Regions from separate parts of the Rahnella selenatireducens genome, predicted to be linked through region 2. Evidence: predicted binding sites of a transcription regulator. Region 2 holds the regulator's gene; each other region holds the start of a gene.

Region 1 (5,325 bases), 330 kb from region 2:
TTCGTTGTGCTGGCCTATTAACTGCTGAGCCGTGGCGTGGGTTCTGTCGCCAGTGGTGTGCGCATCGGAGGCAACGGTTACCGCGTAGCCTTTGCTGGCAGCGACTTTAATGGTGGTATCCACGCAGTAATCCGTGGCGCATCCGCACACCGTAAAGCCGGTCGCATTGAGATCTTTCAGCACTTCATCAAGACGGGTGCGGTAGAAAGAATCGCAGGCGGTTTTGGTGACGGAAACAGAACCCGCCGGCTGATGAAGTTCCGGCAAAACCTGCCAGAATTCGCTGCCTTCGGTCATTTCACCTTCGGCGTGCTGGATGAAAATGATGCGCCCAGCCCGGTCAATCAGCTGGTTAATTAACGCGGTGCGCCCGCTGCGGTCATAACGTGGCGATGCGAACACTCCGTTTTGCATATCCACCACAATAAGTACATTTTTCCCGGTCACATTTCTCTCCGCACAATAAAAAAGCCCCGCTTCACTTTACAGATTAAAGGGCTTTTTCACAGTTCAAAAAACCGGTGGAAACGGCTGTTATTTTTTGGTCAGCGGATGATTATTCCACGGGCTGTCAGCGGCAGGTTTCGCGGTACTGACTTTAGGTTTTTGCGGCTTTTCAGCGGATAACGGCGTGCGGCGTTTGCTGCGCGTCATATCAGGTCGCAAATGGCCTTCGATGAAATCCATATACAGGGTTTCCACCTCTTTGCGCGCCCACGGCGTACGGCGGAGAAATTTCAGGCTGGACTTGATACTCGGGTCGCTTTTGAAGCAGTTGATATTGACCTGCGAAGCCAGTGCGGGCCAGCCAAAATTATCCACCAGCGTTGTCAGCAGTTTTTCCAGCGTGACGCCGTGCAGCGGATCTTTCGCCGCAGCGGGATTTTGTGGTGTATCAGTCATTGGCTCGCTTTTCCTTATCAATTTTCAGGCCGCGCACTTTAGCATTTTTCCCTTACGAAAGAGCAATAAACTGCTCGCGCAGGGCGTGGAGTTCGTCGCGGGTATTGGCCGCTTCTTCGAATTCCAGGTTCTGGGCATGCGCATACATCTTGCTTTCCAGCTCCTTAATGCGCTGTTCCAGCGCTTTAGGCGTAAGCGATTTGTAGGTCTGCGCCGCTTCGGCATCGCGCTTGTCTTTGTTCTTTTTGGTCTTCGGCTGGCCCAGTTGCAAGATGTCGGAAATCTTCTTGTTCAGGCCCATCGGCGTAATGCCATTTTCCAGATTGTAAGCTTCCTGTTTCGCACGGCGACGCTCCGTTTCCCCGATAGCTTTAGCCATCGAATTCGTGATTCTGTCGCCGTAAAGAATGGCTTTACCGTTGAGATTACGCGCCGCACGGCCAATGGTCTGAATGAGCGAACGTTCTGAACGCAGGAAGCCCTCTTTGTCGGCATCAAGGATCGCCACCAGCGAAACTTCCGGCATATCCAGCCCTTCCCTCAGCAAGTTGATGCCCACCAGCACATCGAATTCACCCAGACGCAAATCGCGAATGATCTCCACGCGCTCCACGGTATCGATATCAGAGTGCAGATAACGCACCTTCTCGCCGTGTTCTTCCAGATACTCGGTCAAATCCTCGGCCATGCGTTTGGTCAGCGTAGTGACCAGCACACGCTCATTGATGGCCACGCGTTTGCGGATTTCCGACAGCAGATCGTCGACCTGTGTGGTAACCGGGCGCACTTCAATAATCGGATCCAGCAAGCCGGTCGGACGCACCACCTGATCCACCACGTCGCCGCCGGATTTATCCAGCTCGTAAGCGCCGGGCGTGGCGGAAACATAAATCGTCTGCGGCGCCAGCGCTTCAAATTCTTCAAAGCGCATCGGGCGGTTATCCAGCGCCGATGGCAGGCGGAAACCGTATTCCACCAGCGTTTCTTTACGCGAGCGGTCGCCTTTGTACATCCCGCCGATTTGCGGAATGGTGACGTGGGATTCGTCGACAATCAGCAAACCGTCGGCAGGCAGATAGTCAAACAGCGTCGGCGGCGGCTCGCCCGGACCGCGTCCGGAGAGATACCGCGAATAGTTTTCGATGCCCGAGCAATAGCCCAGCTCATTCATCATTTCGAGGTCAAACTGCGTACGCTGACTAAGACGCTGTTCTTCGAGCAGTTTATTATTATCCAGCAGCACCTTGCGGCGATCGGCCAGATCGACTTTGATCTCTTCCATCGCCTGCAAAATACGTTCACGCGGGGTCACGTAGTGCGTTTTCGGGTAAATTGTGAAACGCGGAACTTCGTGCTGCACCTGACCGGTCAGCGGATCGAAAAGGGAAAGCCGCTCGACTTCCTGATCGAAAAGCTCGATGCGCAGCGCCAGATCGTCCGATTCCGCCGGGAAGACGTCGATCACTTCGCCGCGCACGCGGAAAGTACTGCGCTGGAAAACCTGATCGTTGCGGGCATATTGCAGCTCGGCCAGACGGCGCACGATGGCGCGCTGATCGATAATCATCCCTTTGGTCAGATGAAGCATCATTTTCAGATACAGATCCGGGTCGCCCAGACCGTAGATCGCCGAAACGGATGCCACCACGATGACGTCGCGACGCTCAAGCAACGCTTTGGTCGCGGAAAGGCGCATCTGCTCAATGTGTTCGTTCACCGAGGAATCTTTTTCGATAAACGTGTCTGAACTCGGGACGTACGCTTCGGGCTGATAATAATCGTAGTAAGAAACAAAATATTCGACGGCGTTCTCCGGGAAGAACTCTTTCATTTCGCCATACAGCTGCGCTGCGAGGGTTTTGTTGGGCGCGAGAACCATCGTCGGGCGGTTCAGGTCAGCAATCACGTTCGCGACGGTGAAGGTCTTACCGGAACCGGTAACGCCAAGTAACGTCTGGTGCGCCAGACCGTTCTCCAGCCCTTCTTCCAGACGGCGTATTGCCTCAGGCTGATCGCCTGATGGCTTAAATTCGGAATGCAGTTTGAACTCTTTACTCATGACGGGCTACCTGGCTGAAATGAAAACGCATAAGGCCGTACGTAAGGCGCTCACGGAAAAACAGTATGAAAGACTCCGCGAATTTTGCCAGCCTTGATTTTACCACCCTATAATACTGTATATAAAACCAGCCTCCAATCGATAAAAATCACCAGTGATTTAACCAGTTGCTACATCTGCACTTTTTTAGGTTATTACGGAAAATAATTCTCACCATCAGGTGACAATTATCCCCAAACTTTTTCATTCGTTAACTTTCTGACCACAGGTTGACGAATTCTGACACAACTATGACGAACGAATTACGGGCGTATTGCTTTTAACTAACTCACTGATTATAAACAACATCATTAAAAAGCTGTGAATACGGGCAAAGTAAGCACAACCCGCGCCCTGACTCGTCTGTAGCATCTTTTCTTACTCTCATGCACATGGTTATCCACAGGAATAGTGGATAACTCTCAGCACGCCCCGTGCTGCGGGAGTTGGCAAAAAGTGCACTTCGGACGCAGGAGGAGGGATCAGCATCTTTTTTAGTTATTTTTTCCCTTTTTTCAGACTTTATTTATGCCTATTTTGCCTAGATTTTTAGGTGGATGTTTCTTGCATAATCCAAAAGTGCATCTCATCAGGATTTTTTAGCTTCCTGTTGTGGTATGACTTGCACCAAAACCAGAGTTAGCAGCACTGGCAAAGTGCAGATGCCCTTTTCCCCCGTCAGGGCGGTTCTGTTAAAACCTGAGCAACACTAATGAATAATCCTAAATCGCCCTGCGCCCCGCTGTTAACACCCGTGTAACTTCTCTTTTCTCTGTCACTTTTACAAACTTGGCCTGAGAGTTGCAGTGTCTCTGTAGGGAGCGATTCCTGTAGCCGGAACCGCTTTTTAAACCTGAAAGTGAAATCTGATGAATACCCTGTTTTTTGCTAAGCAAAGCCTTTTTTAGAGCAAGGAAAAAGCGGTTAACCCCATTTATCACTGGTTAATGGCTGTTTATCTGTAATTGATGCTGTGAGACAGGTCGGTAAAAAACGGGATTTAATTCTGTGTTACGGCATTAACAGCGGAACATAAATGTCAGAAATATGACAGTGGCGGTCAAAGCGAAGTTCAGCGGAATGCTCCGTGAGGGAGGGAGGTCTGATGTTAAGTGTAAAATCAGTTAATCAGTATTATGGGCAAAAACATATTCTGTGGGATATCAATCTCGAACTGTACCGCGGTCAATGTACGTGCCTGATCGGGCGAAACGGCGTGGGGAAAACCACGCTGGTGAACTGCATTATGGGCCATCTTCCGGTGAAAAGCGGGGCGATATACTGGCAGTCGCGCGACGAAGAACCTCAGAGTTTGTTAAATCTTCCTGTGGAAAGCCGTGCCCAAATCGGCATCGGTTATGTGCCACAGGGTCGGCAGATTTTTTCACAGATGAGTGTCGATGAAAACCTGCAAATTGCCATGATGGCCAGCCGGAATAAGACGCGTCGCGTGCCTGAAGAGGTCTACGACCTGTTTCCGACGCTTAAGGAAATGGGAACGCGTAAAGCGGGAGAGCTCGATGAGAGCCAGCAGCAGCAACTGGCGATCAGCCGCGCGCTGGTTCAGGAGCCCGAACTGCTGATCCTCGACGAACCAACTGAACACACCAGCGCATCGATGGCGGCGAATATGGGTAACATCATTCACCGCCTGAACCGTGATCTCGGTCTGACGCTGCTTCTGGTCGGGCATAAATTGCCGTTCATCCGCAGCGTCGCTGACCGTTTTTGTCTGGTGGACGGCGGGCGCAACGTGGCACAAGGCACGCTGGCACAGCTTGACGAGACGTTAATCAAAAATTATCTGACGGTCTGACGTCGGGCTTCATTCACCACCAGGAAGCAGATGTTCGAGAGCCAGATATTGCCCCAGATTTACGTCCAGACCGGCACTCAGGAACGGGATCTCGCCCAGCAGCGGCGCAGGCAGCATACGCGTGAGCGTCGCCATGTATGCCTGATGATGCTTCCCCGTTTCCTGCACATCATTGGCAATCCAGCCCGCCAGATGTAAACCACTTTGCGCGATGGCCTCCGCCGTCAGCACGGCGTGATTGATGCAGCCCAGCCGCATTCCCACCACTAACACCACCGGCAGTTGCTCGGCAATCACCCAGTCCGCGAACGTATAGTCTGCGGTCAGTGGCGTGTACCAGCCGCCCGCCCCTTCCACCACCACCCAGTCGGCCAGCGGTTCGAGATGGCGCAATCCGGCGGATAACACCTGCGGATCAATCGGGCGATTTTCCAGCTCGCTGACGATATGCGGCGACGTCGGTTCGATAAACGTACACGGATTCACTTCGTCGTAACGCAGCCCGACG
Region 2 (5,325 bases):
ATCGTCGAGTTGCAGATAACGACAGCCGGCATCGTAAAACGCTTTAATCGCGTCCCGGTAAACCTGTGCCAGATCGTCAAAATAGTCTTTCAGATCAGGGTAAACGTCTTTGCTGATGGCGTTACGGCCACCGCGGAAATGCATCACGCTCGGGCTCGGAATGGTCATTTTCGGCACCGCCGTTCCGCTGATGCTTTTCAGAAAACGGAAATCTTCCAGCATCGGGTGCGAACCAAAACCGAGTTTGCTCACCACTTTGATGCTGCGCGCTTTTGTCTGTACGCCGTTGAACTGGATCCCGTGAACCGCATCGTAACCTTCCACCCCTTCCAGACCTTCGAAGAAGTCAAAGTGCCACCACGCACGGCGGAATTCGCCATCCGTCACCACTTGCAGACCGGCTTGACGCTGCAAATCCACCACACGGCGGATTTCCGTGTCTTCCACTGCACGCAGCTGCACCGCATCAATCTCACCGTCCTGAAACTGTTTACGGGCTTCTTTGATTGCGGCCGGACGCAGGAAACTGCCAACGACATCAGCGCGGAACGGAGGGGTGGTACGTTGCATGAGAACTCCTTATGGCATCACGCCCCTGGCGGAATGCGAATGATTTACAAAGTAAATAATTACGTTGCGTTATTTATAGACATCTGGATGTCTAAACGGCTTTAAGGCCATACTGTCATGCAGCCTGTTCACCTACAACAGAGGAATTTTCATGGGACGTGAAATAAATTCATGATCACGAGGCGACTTCACTCCATAAACAGAAATGAAAAAGCCTGCTATCGGCTGATAACAGGCTTTAGGGAAATTACAGAAATTAAGGTTTTACGGAGACCGGGGAGTCTGCCCCCTGAGGAACAATCAGTTTCGGTGCCAGAGTAAACATAAACCGGGTGCCGACGCCGACTTCGCTGAGAACTTCGAGTTTCGAATTATGGTGGCTGAGCGCATGTTTCACGATAGCAAGCCCCAGCCCGCTGCCGCCGGTCTGGCGTGATCGCGCCTTATCCACACGGTAAAAACGTTCGGTCAGACGCGGTAGGTGCTGCGGCGCAATACCCGGCCCGTTGTCGCTTATCTGGAACTGCGCGCCGTGCGGGATTTGCTGCCAACTGACTTCAATCCGTGTACCCGGCGGGGTGTGATTCACGGCGTTATACACCAGATTCGACACCGCACTGCGCAACTGATCTTCGTTGCCAAAGACTTTAAGCTTTTCGTTTACGCGAAACACCACCTCATGTTTCCCACCGCTCAACGTCTGCACTTCCCGCTCAAGCATGCTCAGCATCAACGGAATATCGACTTTCTCGTGCATATCGATATTGGCGGATGCTTCGATTTTCGAAAGAGTCAGCAGTTGTTTCACCAGCCCGTCCATTCGCCGCGTCTGTTCCTGCATCGTATCCAGCGCTTTGGTGCGGAACGGCTCTTCCAGCTTGGCGTCTTCCATCATTTCCAGATATCCCTGCAACACCGTCAGCGGCGTACGAAGTTCATGGCTGACGTTGGCAAAGAAGTTACGTCGCGCGCCTTCGAGCTGACGCATCTGCGTTACGTCACGCGCCACCATCAAAAGCTGCCCCTCGGAATACGGCATCACGCGAAACTCGACGTAATGTTCATTATTAAGTTGAAGGTTCAGGGCACGGCTGAAGTCACGGGTCTGGATCCAGGTGCGGAATTCCGGATAACGCAGCAGGTTAAAAATATGCTGCCCGTTATCTTCCGGCCAGCGGAAACCGAGAAGATCCTGCGCCAGTCCGTTACACCAGAAGATATTGCCTTCTTCCGTCGTCAGAACCACTGCATCCGGCAGCGATTCAGCTCCGCTGCGGAAACGTTTGATCAATTGACCTAATTCACGACGACGTCGCCGGTTGCGCACCTGCATCTGGTTCAGCCCGTAAAACAGCGGTTCCCAGCTCCAGCGCCCGTTCGGCGGGGTGATGCTGCGGTCAAGCCACAGCCAGTGAGAGAGTTTAAGCTGGTTGTAATAATTCCAGCCCAGCGCCGCGACGAGCGACGCAAAGAGGAGCCAGCCGAAATGGCCGACGAAAATTCCGAGGATCAGCGCTGGCAGGCAAAAGAGAAAAAACTCACCGGCCAGACGTTTCCATGACAAACGTTCTAACACACAGATTCTCCGCTGTGGGGGACTCAATAACGCGTTGAGAAACGATATCCGGTACCACGAACAGTCTGGATCATTCTGTCATGTCCGCTGGTTTCAAGCGCTTTACGCAAACGACGAATATGCACGTCAACCGTGCGATCTTCCACATAAACGTTAGTGCCCCACACGTTATTGAGCAACTGTTCCCTGCTGTAAACGCGTTCAGAGTGGGTCATAAAGAAGTGTAATAACTTAAATTCGGTTGGCCCCATATCGAGCGCCTGCTCGTTGGCCATCACCCGGTGAGACGATGGATCCAGACTCAGCCCCTGCATGTCGATCACTTCCTCGACCGCCATTGGCGAAATCCGGCGCATCACCGCTTTAATACGGGCAACCAGTTCTTTGGGTGAAAACGGTTTGGTGATGTAATCATCGGCACCGACTTCCAGGCCGCGCACCCGATCTTCTTCTTCACCGCGGGCGGTCAGCATCATCACCGGAATTTCGCGTGTCAGCGCTTCACGTTTAAGGTGCTTAATAAACTGAATACCGGAACCGCCGGGTAACATCCAGTCGAGCAGGATCAGTTCAGGGTAAGGTTCAACTAACTGGCCAATCGCTGAATCAAAATCTTCAGCTTCTACTGCCTGATATCCATTCTGTTCCAGTACAAAACACACCATTTCACGGATTGGAGCTTCGTCTTCAACCACCAATATACGTCTAGCCATCGTAGGTCCTGCCAATAGGTTAGCGATCTTTTATTTGATTGCGGGCGCCATTATGCGTCAGTTTTGTGACAGATTTATGAATGAAAATGATGGTTCATTTAAGGCAAATATGACAGGTAAATTCCTGCCATCCTGCTGAAATTGGTCTGATTTATCGGGGACAGGTTCCCCCGCTGACGTTTATACTTTGCCCCATTGTCGTCATACAGGGTTCACACGGGAGTCTCATGCGCCTGATCCATACCTCTGACTGGCACCTCGGCCAGTACTTTTTTACCAAAAGCCGCGCCGCTGAACATCAGGCATTTTTGCGCTGGCTGACCGGTCAGGTGCAACAGCATCAGGTGGACGCCGTCATTGTCGCCGGGGACATCTTTGATACCGGCTCGCCGCCCAGTTACGCCCGCGAGTTATATAACCGCTTCGTGGTGGAATTACAACAAACCGGCTGTCAGCTGGTGGTGCTGGCCGGAAATCACGATTCCGTCGCCACGCTCAATGAATCCCGCGAACTGCTTTCGTGCCTGAATACGCGGGTGATCGCCACCGTGGGCGAAAAACTGGATGAACAGGTTCTGGTGCTTAACACACGCGAAGGCCAGCCCGGCGCGGTGTTGTGTGCCATTCCGTTTTTGCGTCCGCGCGATTTGCTTGCCAGCCAGGCCGGGCAGTCCGGCAACGACAAACAGCTCGCCTTGCAGGAAGCCATTGCGGCGCATTATGACGCGCTGTATCAGGCCGCGCTGGCTAAACGTCAGGAACTTGGCGTGCCGCTGCCCATTATCGCCACCGGCCATCTGACCACCGTCGGCGTCAGCACGTCTGACGCCGTGCGCGACATCTATATAGGCACGCTCGACGCCTTCCCGGCGCAGGCCTTTCCGCCGGTGGATTACGTAGCACTCGGGCATATTCACCGCGCCCAGTGCGTCGCAAAAACCGAACATATCCGTTACAGCGGCTCACCCATTGCGCTGAGTTTTGATGAGCTCAGCAAAACCAAAAGCGTTTACCTGCTTGATTTCGACGGCGCTACGCTCAACGCCATCTACACGCTGGAAATCCCCGTTTTCCAGCCGATGCAGATCATCAAAGGTTCGCTCGCAGACATAGAAAAACAACTGACGCAATTTGCTGACGGCGATGCCGGTAAACCGGTCTGGCTGGATATTGAAGTCGCCACGCAGGACTATCTCAGTGATATCCAGCGGCGTATTCAGACGCTGACCGCAGATTTGCCGGTGGAAGTCGTTCTGCTGCGCCGCAGTAAAGAACAGCGCATCAGCAGCATCGAACAACAGGAAAAAGAAACGCTCAGCGAACTGAGTGTCAGCGAAGTGTTTGAACGGCGGCTGGCGCAGGAAACCGATCCCGACGAACCGCGTCAGGCGCGGATGCGCACGCTGTTCGCTCAGGTTGTCAGTCAGGTCACCAGCGGCGAGTCCGCAGAGGATGCCGCCCAATGAAAATTCTCAGTCTGCGTTTAAAAAACCTGAACTCGCTGGAAGGCGAATGGAAAATCGACTTCACCGCTGAGCCTTTTGCCAGCAATGGATTATTTGCCATCACCGGCCCGACCGGCGCGGGGAAAACCACCCTGCTCGACGCCATCTGTCTGGCGCTGTATCACCAGACGCCGCGTCTGAACGTCACGCCAAGTCAGAATGAACTGATGACCCGCCACACCGCCGAATCGCTGGCAGAAGTCGAGTTTGAAGTCAAAGGCATTGGCTACCGCGCGTTCTGGAGCCAGCGCCGTGCCAAAAACTCGCCGGACGGCAATTTACAGGCCCCGAAAGTGGAACTTGCACTGCTGGCCGATGGCAAAATTCTGGCCGACAAAGTGCGCGATAAACTTGATGCCATCGCCGAGCTGACCGGGCTGGATTTCGGCCGTTTCACCAAATCGATGATGCTTTCACAAGGCCAGTTCGCCGCGTTCCTGAATGCCGATGCCAACGACCGCGCGGAATTGCTGGAAGAACTTACCGGTACTGAAATCTACGGGCGACTTTCTGAACGCGTGTTTGAACAACATAAAGAAGCCAAAAATCAGCTCGACGGTTTGTATCAGCGCATGGCCGGTATCGAGTTGCTCAGCGAAGAGCAGCGTCAGGCGTTCGAAACGGAACTGGCCGCGCTGAACGCGCAGGAAATTATCCTCAGCCAGCAGGCACTGCAACGCCAGCAGGATCTGAACTGGCTGCAACACTGGCAGCAGGTGCAGCAAAAACATCAGCAATCTCAACAGCAGTTAGCGGCGGCGGAGCAGGAAAACCTCGCTGCAGCGCCGCAGTTGCAACAACTCGCGCGCAGTGAACCGGCTGAAAAACTGCGTCCGCTGCTCAGCGACCGGTTGCGCTGTGAGAAAGAAACGCAGGAGTTACAGCAGGCGCTTACGCAGCTGGTTCAGCAGCAGGAACAACAGGCGGCGCAGATGACGCCGCTGGCTTTGGCGCTGGAACA
Region 3 (5,325 bases), on a different contig from region 2:
GTAGCAACGAAAAACCGTGCTCGTTTTTCAGCTCGCTGAAACGTTCGATCAGCTTTTCCTGCAAACTGTTGTACTGATCGGCATCCGGCGGCAAGTTCCCCGCAGCGACTTGATCTTCGAGCCAGAGCCACTGAAAGAAAGCCGCTTCGTAAAGCGAGGTCGGCGTATCCGCGTTATTTTCCAAAAGCTTAGGCGGGTTAATTCCGTCATAGGCCAGATCCAAACGGGAATACAGAGACGGTTGCTGCGTGCGCCATGAACTGCGGACAAATTCCCAGACGTGTTTCGGGATCTGGAATTTCGCCATCAGTTTGTCGTCATTCACCACGCGCTCAACCACTTTTAAGCACATCTGATGGATGTCGGCAGTGGCGTCTTCAATCTCTTCAATCTGCGCCAGCGTGAACTGATAATAAGCATCTTCACACCAGTAGGGTTCGCCATACATGGTGTGAAAATTGAAGCCAAACTCCGTGGCTTTTTCGCGCCAGTCCGGGCGCTCATTAATCGCTAAACGTTTCATTATATCTCTTAGCCACCCATGCTGCGGCCAGGGCTGCGAGGTGCCGCAGAGGAGCTGCGTTGCATTGAGGTTTGTTTGGCAACGCTGTCGCCGAAGCCACCGCGTGTAATGGTATTTGTGACAGCCGGTTTCGGTGCCATGGCGGTTCTTGGGACGTTCATGGTGCGGCCGCCTGCGGTTGCCGGGCCATAGTTTTTGCCGGTGGCATCAACGAATTTGCCATTTGCCGGGCTGGCCGGGTTTTTAGAGCTGAAAAGAGGTTGCTGCGCGTAAGCGCCGCCGCTCATCATCCGGCCCATCATGTAGCCTGCCATCAAAGGCATCCACATGCTGCCACTGCTCTGGCCTTCGGCTGAAGCGACACCAGCCTGCGCGGGAGCCTGAGTACACTGGCCTTCGCCGAACTCAGCAATACAGTCTTCACGGCTGGCGTATTTAGGTGCCGTTTTTGCCGCTTCTGTTTTGGCTGCATTGTAGGCATCGACGCACTGCGTGCTGCCGGACGGATTGGCTTTCGTACAGTCGTCAGCATTCTGATACAAGGAAACCGTTTCGTCGGTTTTCTCACAGGCAGACAACATAAAGACGGCGCTGACCGCCAGTGCGACAGGTGTGATTCGAGAGCTACGCCATGATTTACGGAAGGTAGCCAGGTTTATGTGTTGTGTCCGTTTCATCGTTCTTATCCCATGTGTAGGGCTTTTTTGCCCTTTCCCAGTAGGGCCTAAGAATAGGGGAAAGCGGGTGATTGTTAAAGCAGCGAAGGCAATTGTTACGAGACTTTACAGAGGTGCGTGACGGAGGCAAAAAAAAAGCAGCCTTTTCAGGCTGCCTTGGTCGTTCCGATGAAAATAGAAATCCGCCAGATTTAGTTCTGGAAAGGATTACCGCTTTTCTTCGTGGTATGCGTTTGGGTCGTTGCGCTGGCTTTTTCAGTACGTGGCGCAGCCGCAGTGCTGTTGCCATAACCGTCCGCCGTGGCGTCCTGCTGCGGGGTTTCAGGTGCAACCTGATCCGGTGCCGTTGGCACAGGTTTACCCAAAGCACCGTTCAGTGCCAGCAGATCGCTTTCGTTCAGCGTACCCAGTGCTGACTTGATGTTCAGCTGGTTGATCAGGTACGTGTAACGTGCGCTGGAAAGCTGTTGTTTGGCGTTATACAGCGTGGTGGTCGCATCGAGAACATCAACGATTGTACGGGTACCAACCTGATAACCGGCTTCCATCGCATCCAAAGAACTCTGAGCAGAAACAACGGCTTGTTTATAGGCGTTGATGCTGCTGATAGAGGCAGAAATGTTGTTGAAGGAAGAACGTACGGTCTGAACAACGCTGCGGTGCGCGCTTTCAAGCTGCTCGCTGGCGCCCACAAAGTTGTACTGAGCCTGTTTCACCTGAGAGGTTACAGAACCGCCGCTGTACAGTGGCAGGGAGAAGCTCAGGCCGACTTTGTTCTGGCCCGCATCGGCGTCCTGATAGCTGGACGAACCGCCGGTTTTATCGCCGTGGTATTTGGTGTTGCTGATACCGGTAGACGCGGTCAGATCCACCGTTGGCATGTGGCCGGTTTCCGCATAACGGATTTGCTCACGTGCCAAATCTTGTGACAGACGCGCAGAGAGCAAGCTCAGGTTACGGCTTTCGGCTTCTTTCAACAGCGTGGCGACCGGTTGCGGACGCGTGGTGTTGAAGTTATCGACATTCAGGGACGACAGTTGCGGATAGTAAACGCCGGTAACCTGACGCAGTGCTTCGAGCGCGTTATCCAGATTATTACGTGCGGTCACTTCATTCGCTAATACGGTGTCGTATTGTGAACGGGCGTTTTGTACGTCGGTGATGGCAACCAGGCCGACATTAAAACGCTGCGTGGTTTGATCTAACTGACGGTAAATTGCCTGTTTCTGCGCTTCGGTATAGGAGAGTGAATCAATAGCACTCAATACGTTGAAATAAGCCGTCGCAGAATTCAGGATTAAAGATTGCTGGTCCGTCTGGTAAGACACATCCTGAATACCGGCAGTTTTTTCCTGCAAAGTCAGGGCGCGCCATTTTGACATATCAAAAAGGGTCTGCGTTAATTGCAGGCTGGCACTGCCTACATCGCTATTAACGCCATTCGCATCGCGGTAGCCATTGGTATAACCATAATCCGCACCCAAACCGAGTTGCGGTAATAAAGGACTGCGGCTTTCGTTGATTTTTTCGAATGCGGCATCCCGGTCAGCAGCGGATTTGCGCAGGTCCGGGTTACTCGTCCTGGCTTGCTGATAGACCTGCATCAGGTTTTCGGCCTGGCTTATCGTACTGAAGCCGCCCAGGCTGAGTCCGATGAGAAGGGGGAGCAGTTTCTTCATTTGCATTCCTTGTTGTGCAGCAATGTTGTTATGTATGGTGGCGCAGTCAAATAAACCAATAGACGCGGATTCTAGCAGAGTCAGGCTAGCGGGGAGGTTGGCTTAACGTGCCTTCCCCGCAGGATGTGCCTAAATCTATCACAAACAACCTTGATTATTATTAACGCATTTTCATCAAACTGACCTCAAAGGACGATAAATTGCCTTTATGAGGGAAGAGGAAAACAATCCATGTGTGCATTCAAAAGTTCACCGATTAGTTTCGGTAAAGATGATGTAGAAATTATTGCACGTGAGACGCGATATAAAGGTTTTTTTTCTATTATTGCATATCGGTTTCGTCATCGGCTGTTTAATGGGGAAATGAGCGGCGAAGTTGTGCGTGAAGTTTTCGAAAGGGGCCATGCGGCGGTGTTGCTGCCTTATGATCCGCAGCGCGATGAAGTCGTGCTGATTGAACAGATCCGCATCCCATGTATTGATTCCAGTGATACCCCATGGCTTCTGGAGATGGTCGCCGGTATCATTGAAGAGGGCGAGACAGTCGAAGATGTCGCCCGCCGTGAAGCACTCGAAGAAGCGAACATTGTGGTAAAACGCTGTAAACCGGCTCTGAATTACCTGGCCAGCCCGGGCGGAACCAGCGAGCGTCTTTCTATCATGGTCGGCGAAGTCGATGCGACAACGGCAGAAGGAATTCACGGTCTGAAAGCAGAAAATGAAGACATCCGGGTGCATGTTGTGAGCCGCGAACAGGCTTACCGCTGGGTGGAAGAGGGAGCGATAGATAATGCGGCATCAGTGATTGCCCTGCAATGGCTGCAGCTACACCATGAATCCCTGATAAAAGAGTGGGCCAACGAATGATTAAGCGCTATACCCCTGATTTCCCTGAAATGATGAGATTGTGCGAAACCAATTTCGCACAATTGCGCCGTTTGATGCCGCGTACCGATGAGCCCGGTGAAACAGTGACATATCAGGTGAGTAGCGCCACTTATTGCCTGACGATCCTCGAATCAACGCGCTATACGTCGCTGGTGGAAATCAAACAGACCGCACCGGCCGTCAGTTACTGGAGCCTGCCTTCGCTGACGGTTCGCCTGTATCACGACGCCATGGTGGCCGAAGTGTGTGCGAGTCAGCAGATCTTTCGCTTCAAAGCACGCTATGATTACCCTAATAAAAAGTTGCATCAGCGTGATGAAAAGCATCAAATTAACCAGTTCCTGGCGGACTGGCTGCGTTATTGCCTTGCGCACGGAGCGATGGCAATTCCGGTGTGTTAGACAGACTTCAACAACAAAGGAAACGATTTGGAAAGCCTGTTTAAACTGCCTTTGGTGAATGGGGCCAAAGTCAGAATTCTACAGATTACAGATACCCATCTTTTTGCCGGTGAAGATGAGACACTGCTGGGCGTGAATACGTTTAACAGCTATCGCGCGGTGTTGGACGCTATAAAAGCACAGCAGCGCGAAGTCGATATCATCGCGGCAACAGGTGACCTGGCTCAGGATCAGTCGGTGGAAGCCTACCATCAGTTTGCCCGTGGCATCAGCGAACTGGCGGCACCCTGTGTCTGGTTGCCCGGCAACCACGATTTCCAGCCTGCAATGGTGAATGCTTTGCAGGATGCCGGGATCAGCCCCTCTAAACATGTCCTTCTCGGTGAAGACTGGCAGATAATTCTGCTCGATACGCAGGTTTTCGGCGTGCCGCACGGAGAGCTGAGCGAGTATCAGCTGGAATGGATGGAGCGTTGCCTGAACACCTATCCCGATCGCTTTACCCTGCTGATGCTTCATCACCATCCGCTGCCGTCGGGTTGTACCTGGCTTGATCAGCACAGCCTGCGTAACGCGCACATGCTGGCGAATGTTCTGGTGAATTACCCGAAAGTGAACACGCTTTTGTGCGGCCACATTCACCAGGAGCTGGATCTCGACTGGTACGGACGTCGCCTGTACGCCACGCCGTCTACCTGCGTCCAGTTCAAACCGCATTGCACCAATTTTACGATTGATACCGTCGCACCGGGCTGGCGTTATCTCGATTTGTATCCAGATGGCCGTGTCGAAACCCAGGTTTTCCGTCTGGAAACCAGCGAGTTTCATCCTGACACTGAGTCGGACGGGTACGAATGAATACCTTACTTTACCTGCACGGTTTCAACAGTTCACCGAACTCGGCTAAAGCCACGTCGCTTAAAAACTGGCTGGCGCAGAACCATCCTGAAATCGACATGGTGGTTCCGCAATTACCGCCGTATCCGGTCGATGCGGCTGAGCAGCTTGAAAACTTAGTGATCCGTCATGCGGGTAAAAAGCTGGGCATTGTCGGTTCCTCGCTGGGCGGGTATTACGCCACCTGGTTGTCGCAATGTTTTGCCGTACCCGCGGTGGTGGTTAACCCCGCCGTGAAACCGTATGAACTGCTGATCGAC
Region 4 (5,325 bases), on a different contig from region 2:
TGAATCAGGGCATTCGCCGTCAGTATCATCTGATGATTGCGTCTTTATGCGCGCTGAGCGATATCGTGCTGATTTGCGGCGGGATATTTGGCGGCAGCGCGCTGCTGAGTAAATCGCCGTTGTTGCTGGCTCTGGTGAGCTGGGGCGGCGTGGCATTTCTGCTGTGGTATGGCTGGGGTGCGTTCCGTACGGCGTTCAGCAAAAATCCTGAACTGGCGCAGGCCGAAGTGGCGAAGCAAAGCCGCTGGAAAATTGTCGTCAGCATGCTGGCGGTGACCTGGCTCAATCCGCATGTTTATCTCGATACGTTCGTCGTATTGGGCAGCCTGGGCGGAAGCCTGAGCCACGATGAACGTTCGTGGTTTGCGCTCGGCGCGGTCAGTGCTTCTGTGCTGTGGTTCTTCGGGCTGGCTATTCTCGCTGCATTACTCGCGCCCTGGTTAAACACCGGCAAAGTGCAGCGCGTCATCAACTTTATCGTCGGCACCATCATGTGGGGGATCGCGATTCAACTCGCGCGTCAGACCGGCGTATTTTGAGTTTTTGCCCGAAAACAGGTTTTTGTCACTAATCTTAGTTTCTGTTGTAACGGTTTGTGCTACGGTTTTGCGGATTGAATGAATTAACTATTGCCAGATCTTTGATGATTAATGGAGGCACTGTGAAACTGAAAGCATTGGCTGTAGCAGCGATGTTGGGATTAGGGACTTTACCTTTGGCGTTGCACGCGGCAGAAGTTCCTGCCGGGCCGCACGTGGTGACATCAGGTACGGCAAGCGTTGACGCCACACCGGATATCGCGACGCTGGCGATTGAAGTGAGCGTATCGGCAAAAGATTCCGCGAGCGCCAAGAAACAGGCCGACGATCGTGTGGCGGAGTATTTTGGTTTCCTGCAGAAAAACGGAATTGAAAAGAAAGACATCAATGCCGCGAATCTCAGCACGCAGCCGGAATATAACTACCTGAAAGACGGCAGTTCAGAGCTGAAAGGCTACCGTGCGGTGCGTCAGGTTCAGGTGACATTGCGTCAGCTGGATAAACTGAACGATTTGCTGGATGGCGCGTTAAAATCCGGCCTGAATGAAATCCGTTCTATCGAACTGGGTGTGGCAAATCCTGATCGTTTCCGTGACGAAGCGCGTCAGAAAGCCATTGATAACGCCACACAGCAGGCAAAATCTTTGGCAGAAGGTTTCCACACCAAGCTGGGGCCGGTTTACAGCATTCGTTATCACGTCGCTAACTACCAGCCAATGCCGGTTGCGCGGATGTTTAAAGCTGCCGCCGCACCAACGCAAAATGATGCCGCTGAAACCTATGAACAGCAAAGCATTCACTTTGATGATCAGGTGGATGTGGTGTTCGAACTCCAGCGTTAATATCTTTCATACTTCGAGCGGCAGATGCGTTCAGTCACCTTCCAGCAACTCGAATTATTTCAGATATTCAGAGACAGACGTCCATGTAAAAACCCGCCTCGGCGGGTTTTTTGTTTTGTATAGCGGGGGAATCAGTCCTGACGCAACACCTGATGGCCGTGTGCCAGCAGGGCGTCGGTGACTTTACGCATCATGCGGCTTTCCGGTGCGAAGCGGTGCCAGTAGAGCATACGGCGCTGGAACAGGCCCGGCGTCAGGTCGATAAGCTCGCCGCTTTCCAGTTCTTTCTCGATTTGCAGATGCGGGATCATACAACAGGTCGTGCCCTGACGGGCCAGCTGCACGAAGGCTTCCGACGAGTTAACGATATGACATGGCACGCTGCCCGGTGACAAATCGAAGTTTTGTTGCAGGAACGCCTGATGCATATCGTCGAGATGGTCAAACGCAACCGCCGGCGCTTTCAGCAGCGCGGAACGGGTGACGCCGTTCGGGAAATACCGATCGGCAAATGGTTTGGAAGCGACAAACAGGTAATCCAGTGCGCCAAGTTGATCGACCAGACAGCTCGGAAGCGGCTGCGGCTGAATACTCACCGCGCCGACCACTTCACCGCGGCGCAGACGTTCCTGCGTCCGGGTTTCATCTTCAACCTGTAAATTCAGGCGGATAGGTGAATCGACCAGCACAGATTTCAGCGCCGGTAACAACCAGGTTGCCAGGCTGTCGGCGTTGACCGCCAGCGAAAGCAGCAGCGGCGTATCATTACTGTCGCTGTTACTGTCACTGCCGAGCCACTCTTCTTCAAGCAATTCCACCTGATGCAACAAGGCCAGTAATTTCTGCCCCTGTTCTGTCGGACGAGGCGGCACGGTGCGCACCAGCAGAGGCTGGCCGAACAAATTTTCCAGTTGTTTAATGCGCTGAGAGACCGCCGATTGGGTGATGCAAAGCTTTTGTGCGGCGCGCTCAAAACCGCGCTCACGGATCACCGCGTCCAGTGCCTGTAGCGTTCTATAGTCCGGGCGTTTCATCGGAGTTCTGTCCCTTGGATTTAATTTTATCCGAACACTATGCCACAGATTGTCAGGTTTTGTGGTGAGGAAAATCGGGGCGTTTACAACCCAATTGCACTTAATAAGTGTGATCTGGTCACGCTCTTGTCTGCCCAATCTGCCGGCACATGCTTTATAATCACCGACACTTTTCCGTATTCACGCCACTTACGTTATCAGACAGAGAAGCCATTATGACGCAGGAAGAATTGAAAAAAGCAGTCGGCTGGGCCGCACTGGATTACGTGACCCCGGGCACCATCGTCGGTGTCGGAACCGGATCCACCGCCGCCCATTTCATCGATGCACTGGGTTCGATCAAAGGTCAGATTGAAGGCGCCGTTTCCAGTTCTGACGCTTCAACGGCAAAATTGAAAAGCTTAGGCATTCACGTTTTCGACAGCAACGAAGTGGACTCTCTGGACGTTTACGTTGACGGCGCGGATGAAATCAACGGTTTCATGCAGATGATCAAAGGCGGCGGCGCTGCGCTGACCCGTGAAAAAATCATTGCCGCGATCGCCAAAAAATTCGTCTGTATTGTGGATGCTTCCAAGCAAGTCGATGTGCTGGGTAAATTCCCGCTGCCGGTAGAAGTCATCCCGATGGCGCGTTCTTACGTTGCGCGTGAACTGGTGAAACTCGGTGGTCTGCCGGAATACCGCCAGAACGTTCTGACTGACAACGGCAATATCATTCTCGACGTCCATAATCTGAGCATTCTGGATGCAGTCGCGATGGAAAATAAGATCAACGGAATTGCGGGCGTGGTGACAGTAGGGCTGTTCGCTAACCGTGGTGCTGACGTTGCGCTGGTCGGGACTTCTGAAGGCGTAAAAACTGTCACACTGAAGTAACCTATCAATAAGCAGAAGATCTGGCTGCTTTTGCTGAAAGCAGCCAGTCATCTCCCTGTCATAACACAATGTTATGAAGATGATAATTTTCTGACTGAATCATCTTTTCTTCAAAAGCCTTAATTTGGTGACTTATGTCACATTTCTCACTAACGCCTCCTGAACGTCTTGCTCTGTAAAATTTAACCAGCAGGAAATGCTGAAAACCAACAGGCGCGATGAGCCTTCTGCTGTCAGGCAGGCAATCGTTTGTATTGATGATGGCGTATTTTTTGTTATGTTGACTGTGAGCAGTCACCTAGCAGTTCGAATTCAGCCAGAAAAAATATAGGGTCGGGAAATGGCAAAAGTATCACTTGAGAAAGACAAGATTAAATTTTTGTTAGTGGAAGGCGTCCACCAAAGTGCGGTTGATACACTCCGTGCCGCGGGTTACACCAATATTGAATTTCACAAAGGTGCTTTAGATACGGAATCGCTGAAAGAATCGATCCGTGATGCGCACTTTGTTGGACTCCGATCGCGTACTCAGCTGACCGAAGAAGTGTTCCAGGCAGCAGAAAAACTGGTGGCTGTAGGGTGTTTCTGTATCGGTACCAATCAGGTTGACCTGAAAGCGGCAACCCGTCGCGGTATTCCGGTCTTTAATGCACCGTTCTCCAATACCCGTTCTGTCGCCGAAATGGTGCTGGGCGAAATGTTGCTGATGATGCGCGGCATTCCTGAGGCCAACGCCAAAGCGCACCGCGGGATCTGGAACAAACTGGCCGTCGGCTCTTTTGAAGCGCGCGGTAAACGTCTGGGTATTGTCGGCTACGGCCACATCGGTACACAGCTGGGTATTCTGGCGGAAAGCCTGGGGATGCGCGTCTTCTATTACGACATCGAAAGCAAATTGCCGTTGGGTAATGCGCAGCCGATTGCGACTCTGGAAGAATTGCTCAGCACCAGCGACGTCGTGACCCTGCACGTTCCTGAAACACCAGGCACCAAAAACATGATTTCCGAAGTGCAGCTGGCACAAATCAAGCCGGGCGCATTGCTGATCAACGCCTCACGCGGCACGGTGATCGACATTCCTGCCCTGTGCAATGCGCTGCGCAGTAAACATCTGTCCGGTGCGGCTATCGACGTCTTCCCGGAAGAACCGGCGACCAACAGCGATCCGTTCAACTCTCCGCTGTGTGAATTCGACAACGTTCTGCTGACGCCACACATCGGCGGTTCTACCATGGAAGCGCAGGAAGGCATTGGCCTGGAAGTGGCAGGTAAACTGGCGAAATACTCTGACAACGGTTCAACCTTGTCTGCGGTTAACTTCCCGGAAGCCTCTCTGCCAGCGCATACCGAGAAAGCCAGCCGTTTGCTGCATATCCACGAAAACCGTCCGGGCGTGCTGACCAGCATCAACCAGATTTTCGCGGAGCAGGGCATCAACATTGCGGCGCAGTATCTTCAAACCAGCCCGGAAGTCGGTTATGTGGTTATCGATGCTGAAACGGATGTCACAACGCTGAACACCGCGCTGCAACTGATGAAAGCAATTCCGGGCACGATCCGTGCTCGCTTGCTTTACTGACAGACCTGCGCAGCAACAGAACATAAACCGCCGAAAGGCGGTTTTTTTGTGCCATTTCCCGCAGACGGGAAGATCTTACCGGATGAGTCGTTTGCCAGATTGCTCAAGGCGTTGAGCCGATGACGGGCGCCATCTCAGGGCACTTCACGAAAATGTCAGAAGTAAAAGAACAGGCTGACCAGACCACAAACGATCAGTGAAGACAGGGTGATTTCGAACTGGAAGCGGCGCAGCATCATCCGGAGTACCTCAGGATAAAAACTGGAGAAAAAAACACCCGGCGAACCGGGTGTAAATTTAGCAGTCCTGGTAATTGCGAGTTAACACCTCACAAAGACTTCTTGGTGACTTCTTATGCTGCTGGTGTTGCTTTTACAGCTGGAGCAGCTTTCTTAGCATGTTTCACGTGTTTTTTAGCAGCCTGCGCTTTCTGAGCTACCGGAGCAGCTTTCT

What was found. The regulator PhoB, encoded in region 2, activates phosphate uptake and scavenging genes when phosphate is short. The targets are predictions, from matches to a motif close to CTGTCATAAAACTGNCNNAT.
Region 1: uvrB (excinuclease ABC subunit UvrB) is a predicted target of PhoB. The motif match lies at 3,242-3,261, and genes of this name have one in related genera.
Region 3: nudF (ADP-ribose diphosphatase) is a predicted target of PhoB. The motif match lies at 3,048-3,067, and genes of this name have one in related genera.
Region 4: serA (phosphoglycerate dehydrogenase) is a predicted target of PhoB. The motif match lies at 3,349-3,368, and genes of this name have one in related genera.

What each region holds. Positions count from the first base shown of each region.
Region 1 is NZ_JBKEZJ010000001.1:329,763-335,087, forward strand. It holds gene ACLBVC_RS01595 (isochorismatase family protein) at 1-447, opposite strand, end outside; gene ACLBVC_RS01600 (VF530 family protein) at 535-903, opposite strand; gene uvrB (excinuclease ABC subunit UvrB) at 956-2,962, opposite strand; gene ACLBVC_RS01610 (ABC transporter ATP-binding protein) at 4,107-4,817, shown strand; gene bioD (dethiobiotin synthase) at 4,827-5,325, opposite strand, start outside.
Region 2 is NZ_JBKEZJ010000001.1:659,653-664,977, forward strand. It holds gene ACLBVC_RS03175 (cobalamin-independent methionine synthase II family protein) at 1-570, opposite strand, end outside; gene phoR (phosphate regulon sensor histidine kinase PhoR) at 827-2,146, opposite strand; gene phoB (phosphate response regulator transcription factor PhoB) at 2,170-2,859, opposite strand; gene sbcD (exonuclease subunit SbcD) at 3,087-4,325, shown strand; gene sbcC (exonuclease subunit SbcC) at 4,322-5,325, shown strand, end outside.
Region 3 is NZ_JBKEZJ010000022.1:14,806-20,130, forward strand. It holds gene ACLBVC_RS22790 (glutathionylspermidine synthase family protein) at 1-523, opposite strand, end outside; gene ACLBVC_RS22795 (DUF1190 family protein) at 532-1,200, opposite strand; gene tolC (outer membrane channel protein TolC) at 1,392-2,879, opposite strand; gene nudF (ADP-ribose diphosphatase) at 3,111-3,746, shown strand; gene ACLBVC_RS22810 (DUF1249 family protein) at 3,743-4,168, shown strand; gene cpdA (3',5'-cyclic-AMP phosphodiesterase) at 4,196-5,026, shown strand; gene yqiA (esterase YqiA) at 5,023-5,325, shown strand, end outside.
Region 4 is NZ_JBKEZJ010000012.1:111,045-116,369, forward strand. It holds gene argO (arginine exporter ArgO) at 1-539, shown strand, start outside; gene ACLBVC_RS18755 (oxidative stress defense protein) at 662-1,381, shown strand; gene ACLBVC_RS18760 (LysR family transcriptional regulator ArgP) at 1,513-2,415, opposite strand; gene rpiA (ribose-5-phosphate isomerase RpiA) at 2,631-3,293, shown strand; gene serA (phosphoglycerate dehydrogenase) at 3,634-4,872, shown strand; gene asr (acid resistance repetitive basic protein Asr) at 5,225-5,325, opposite strand, start outside.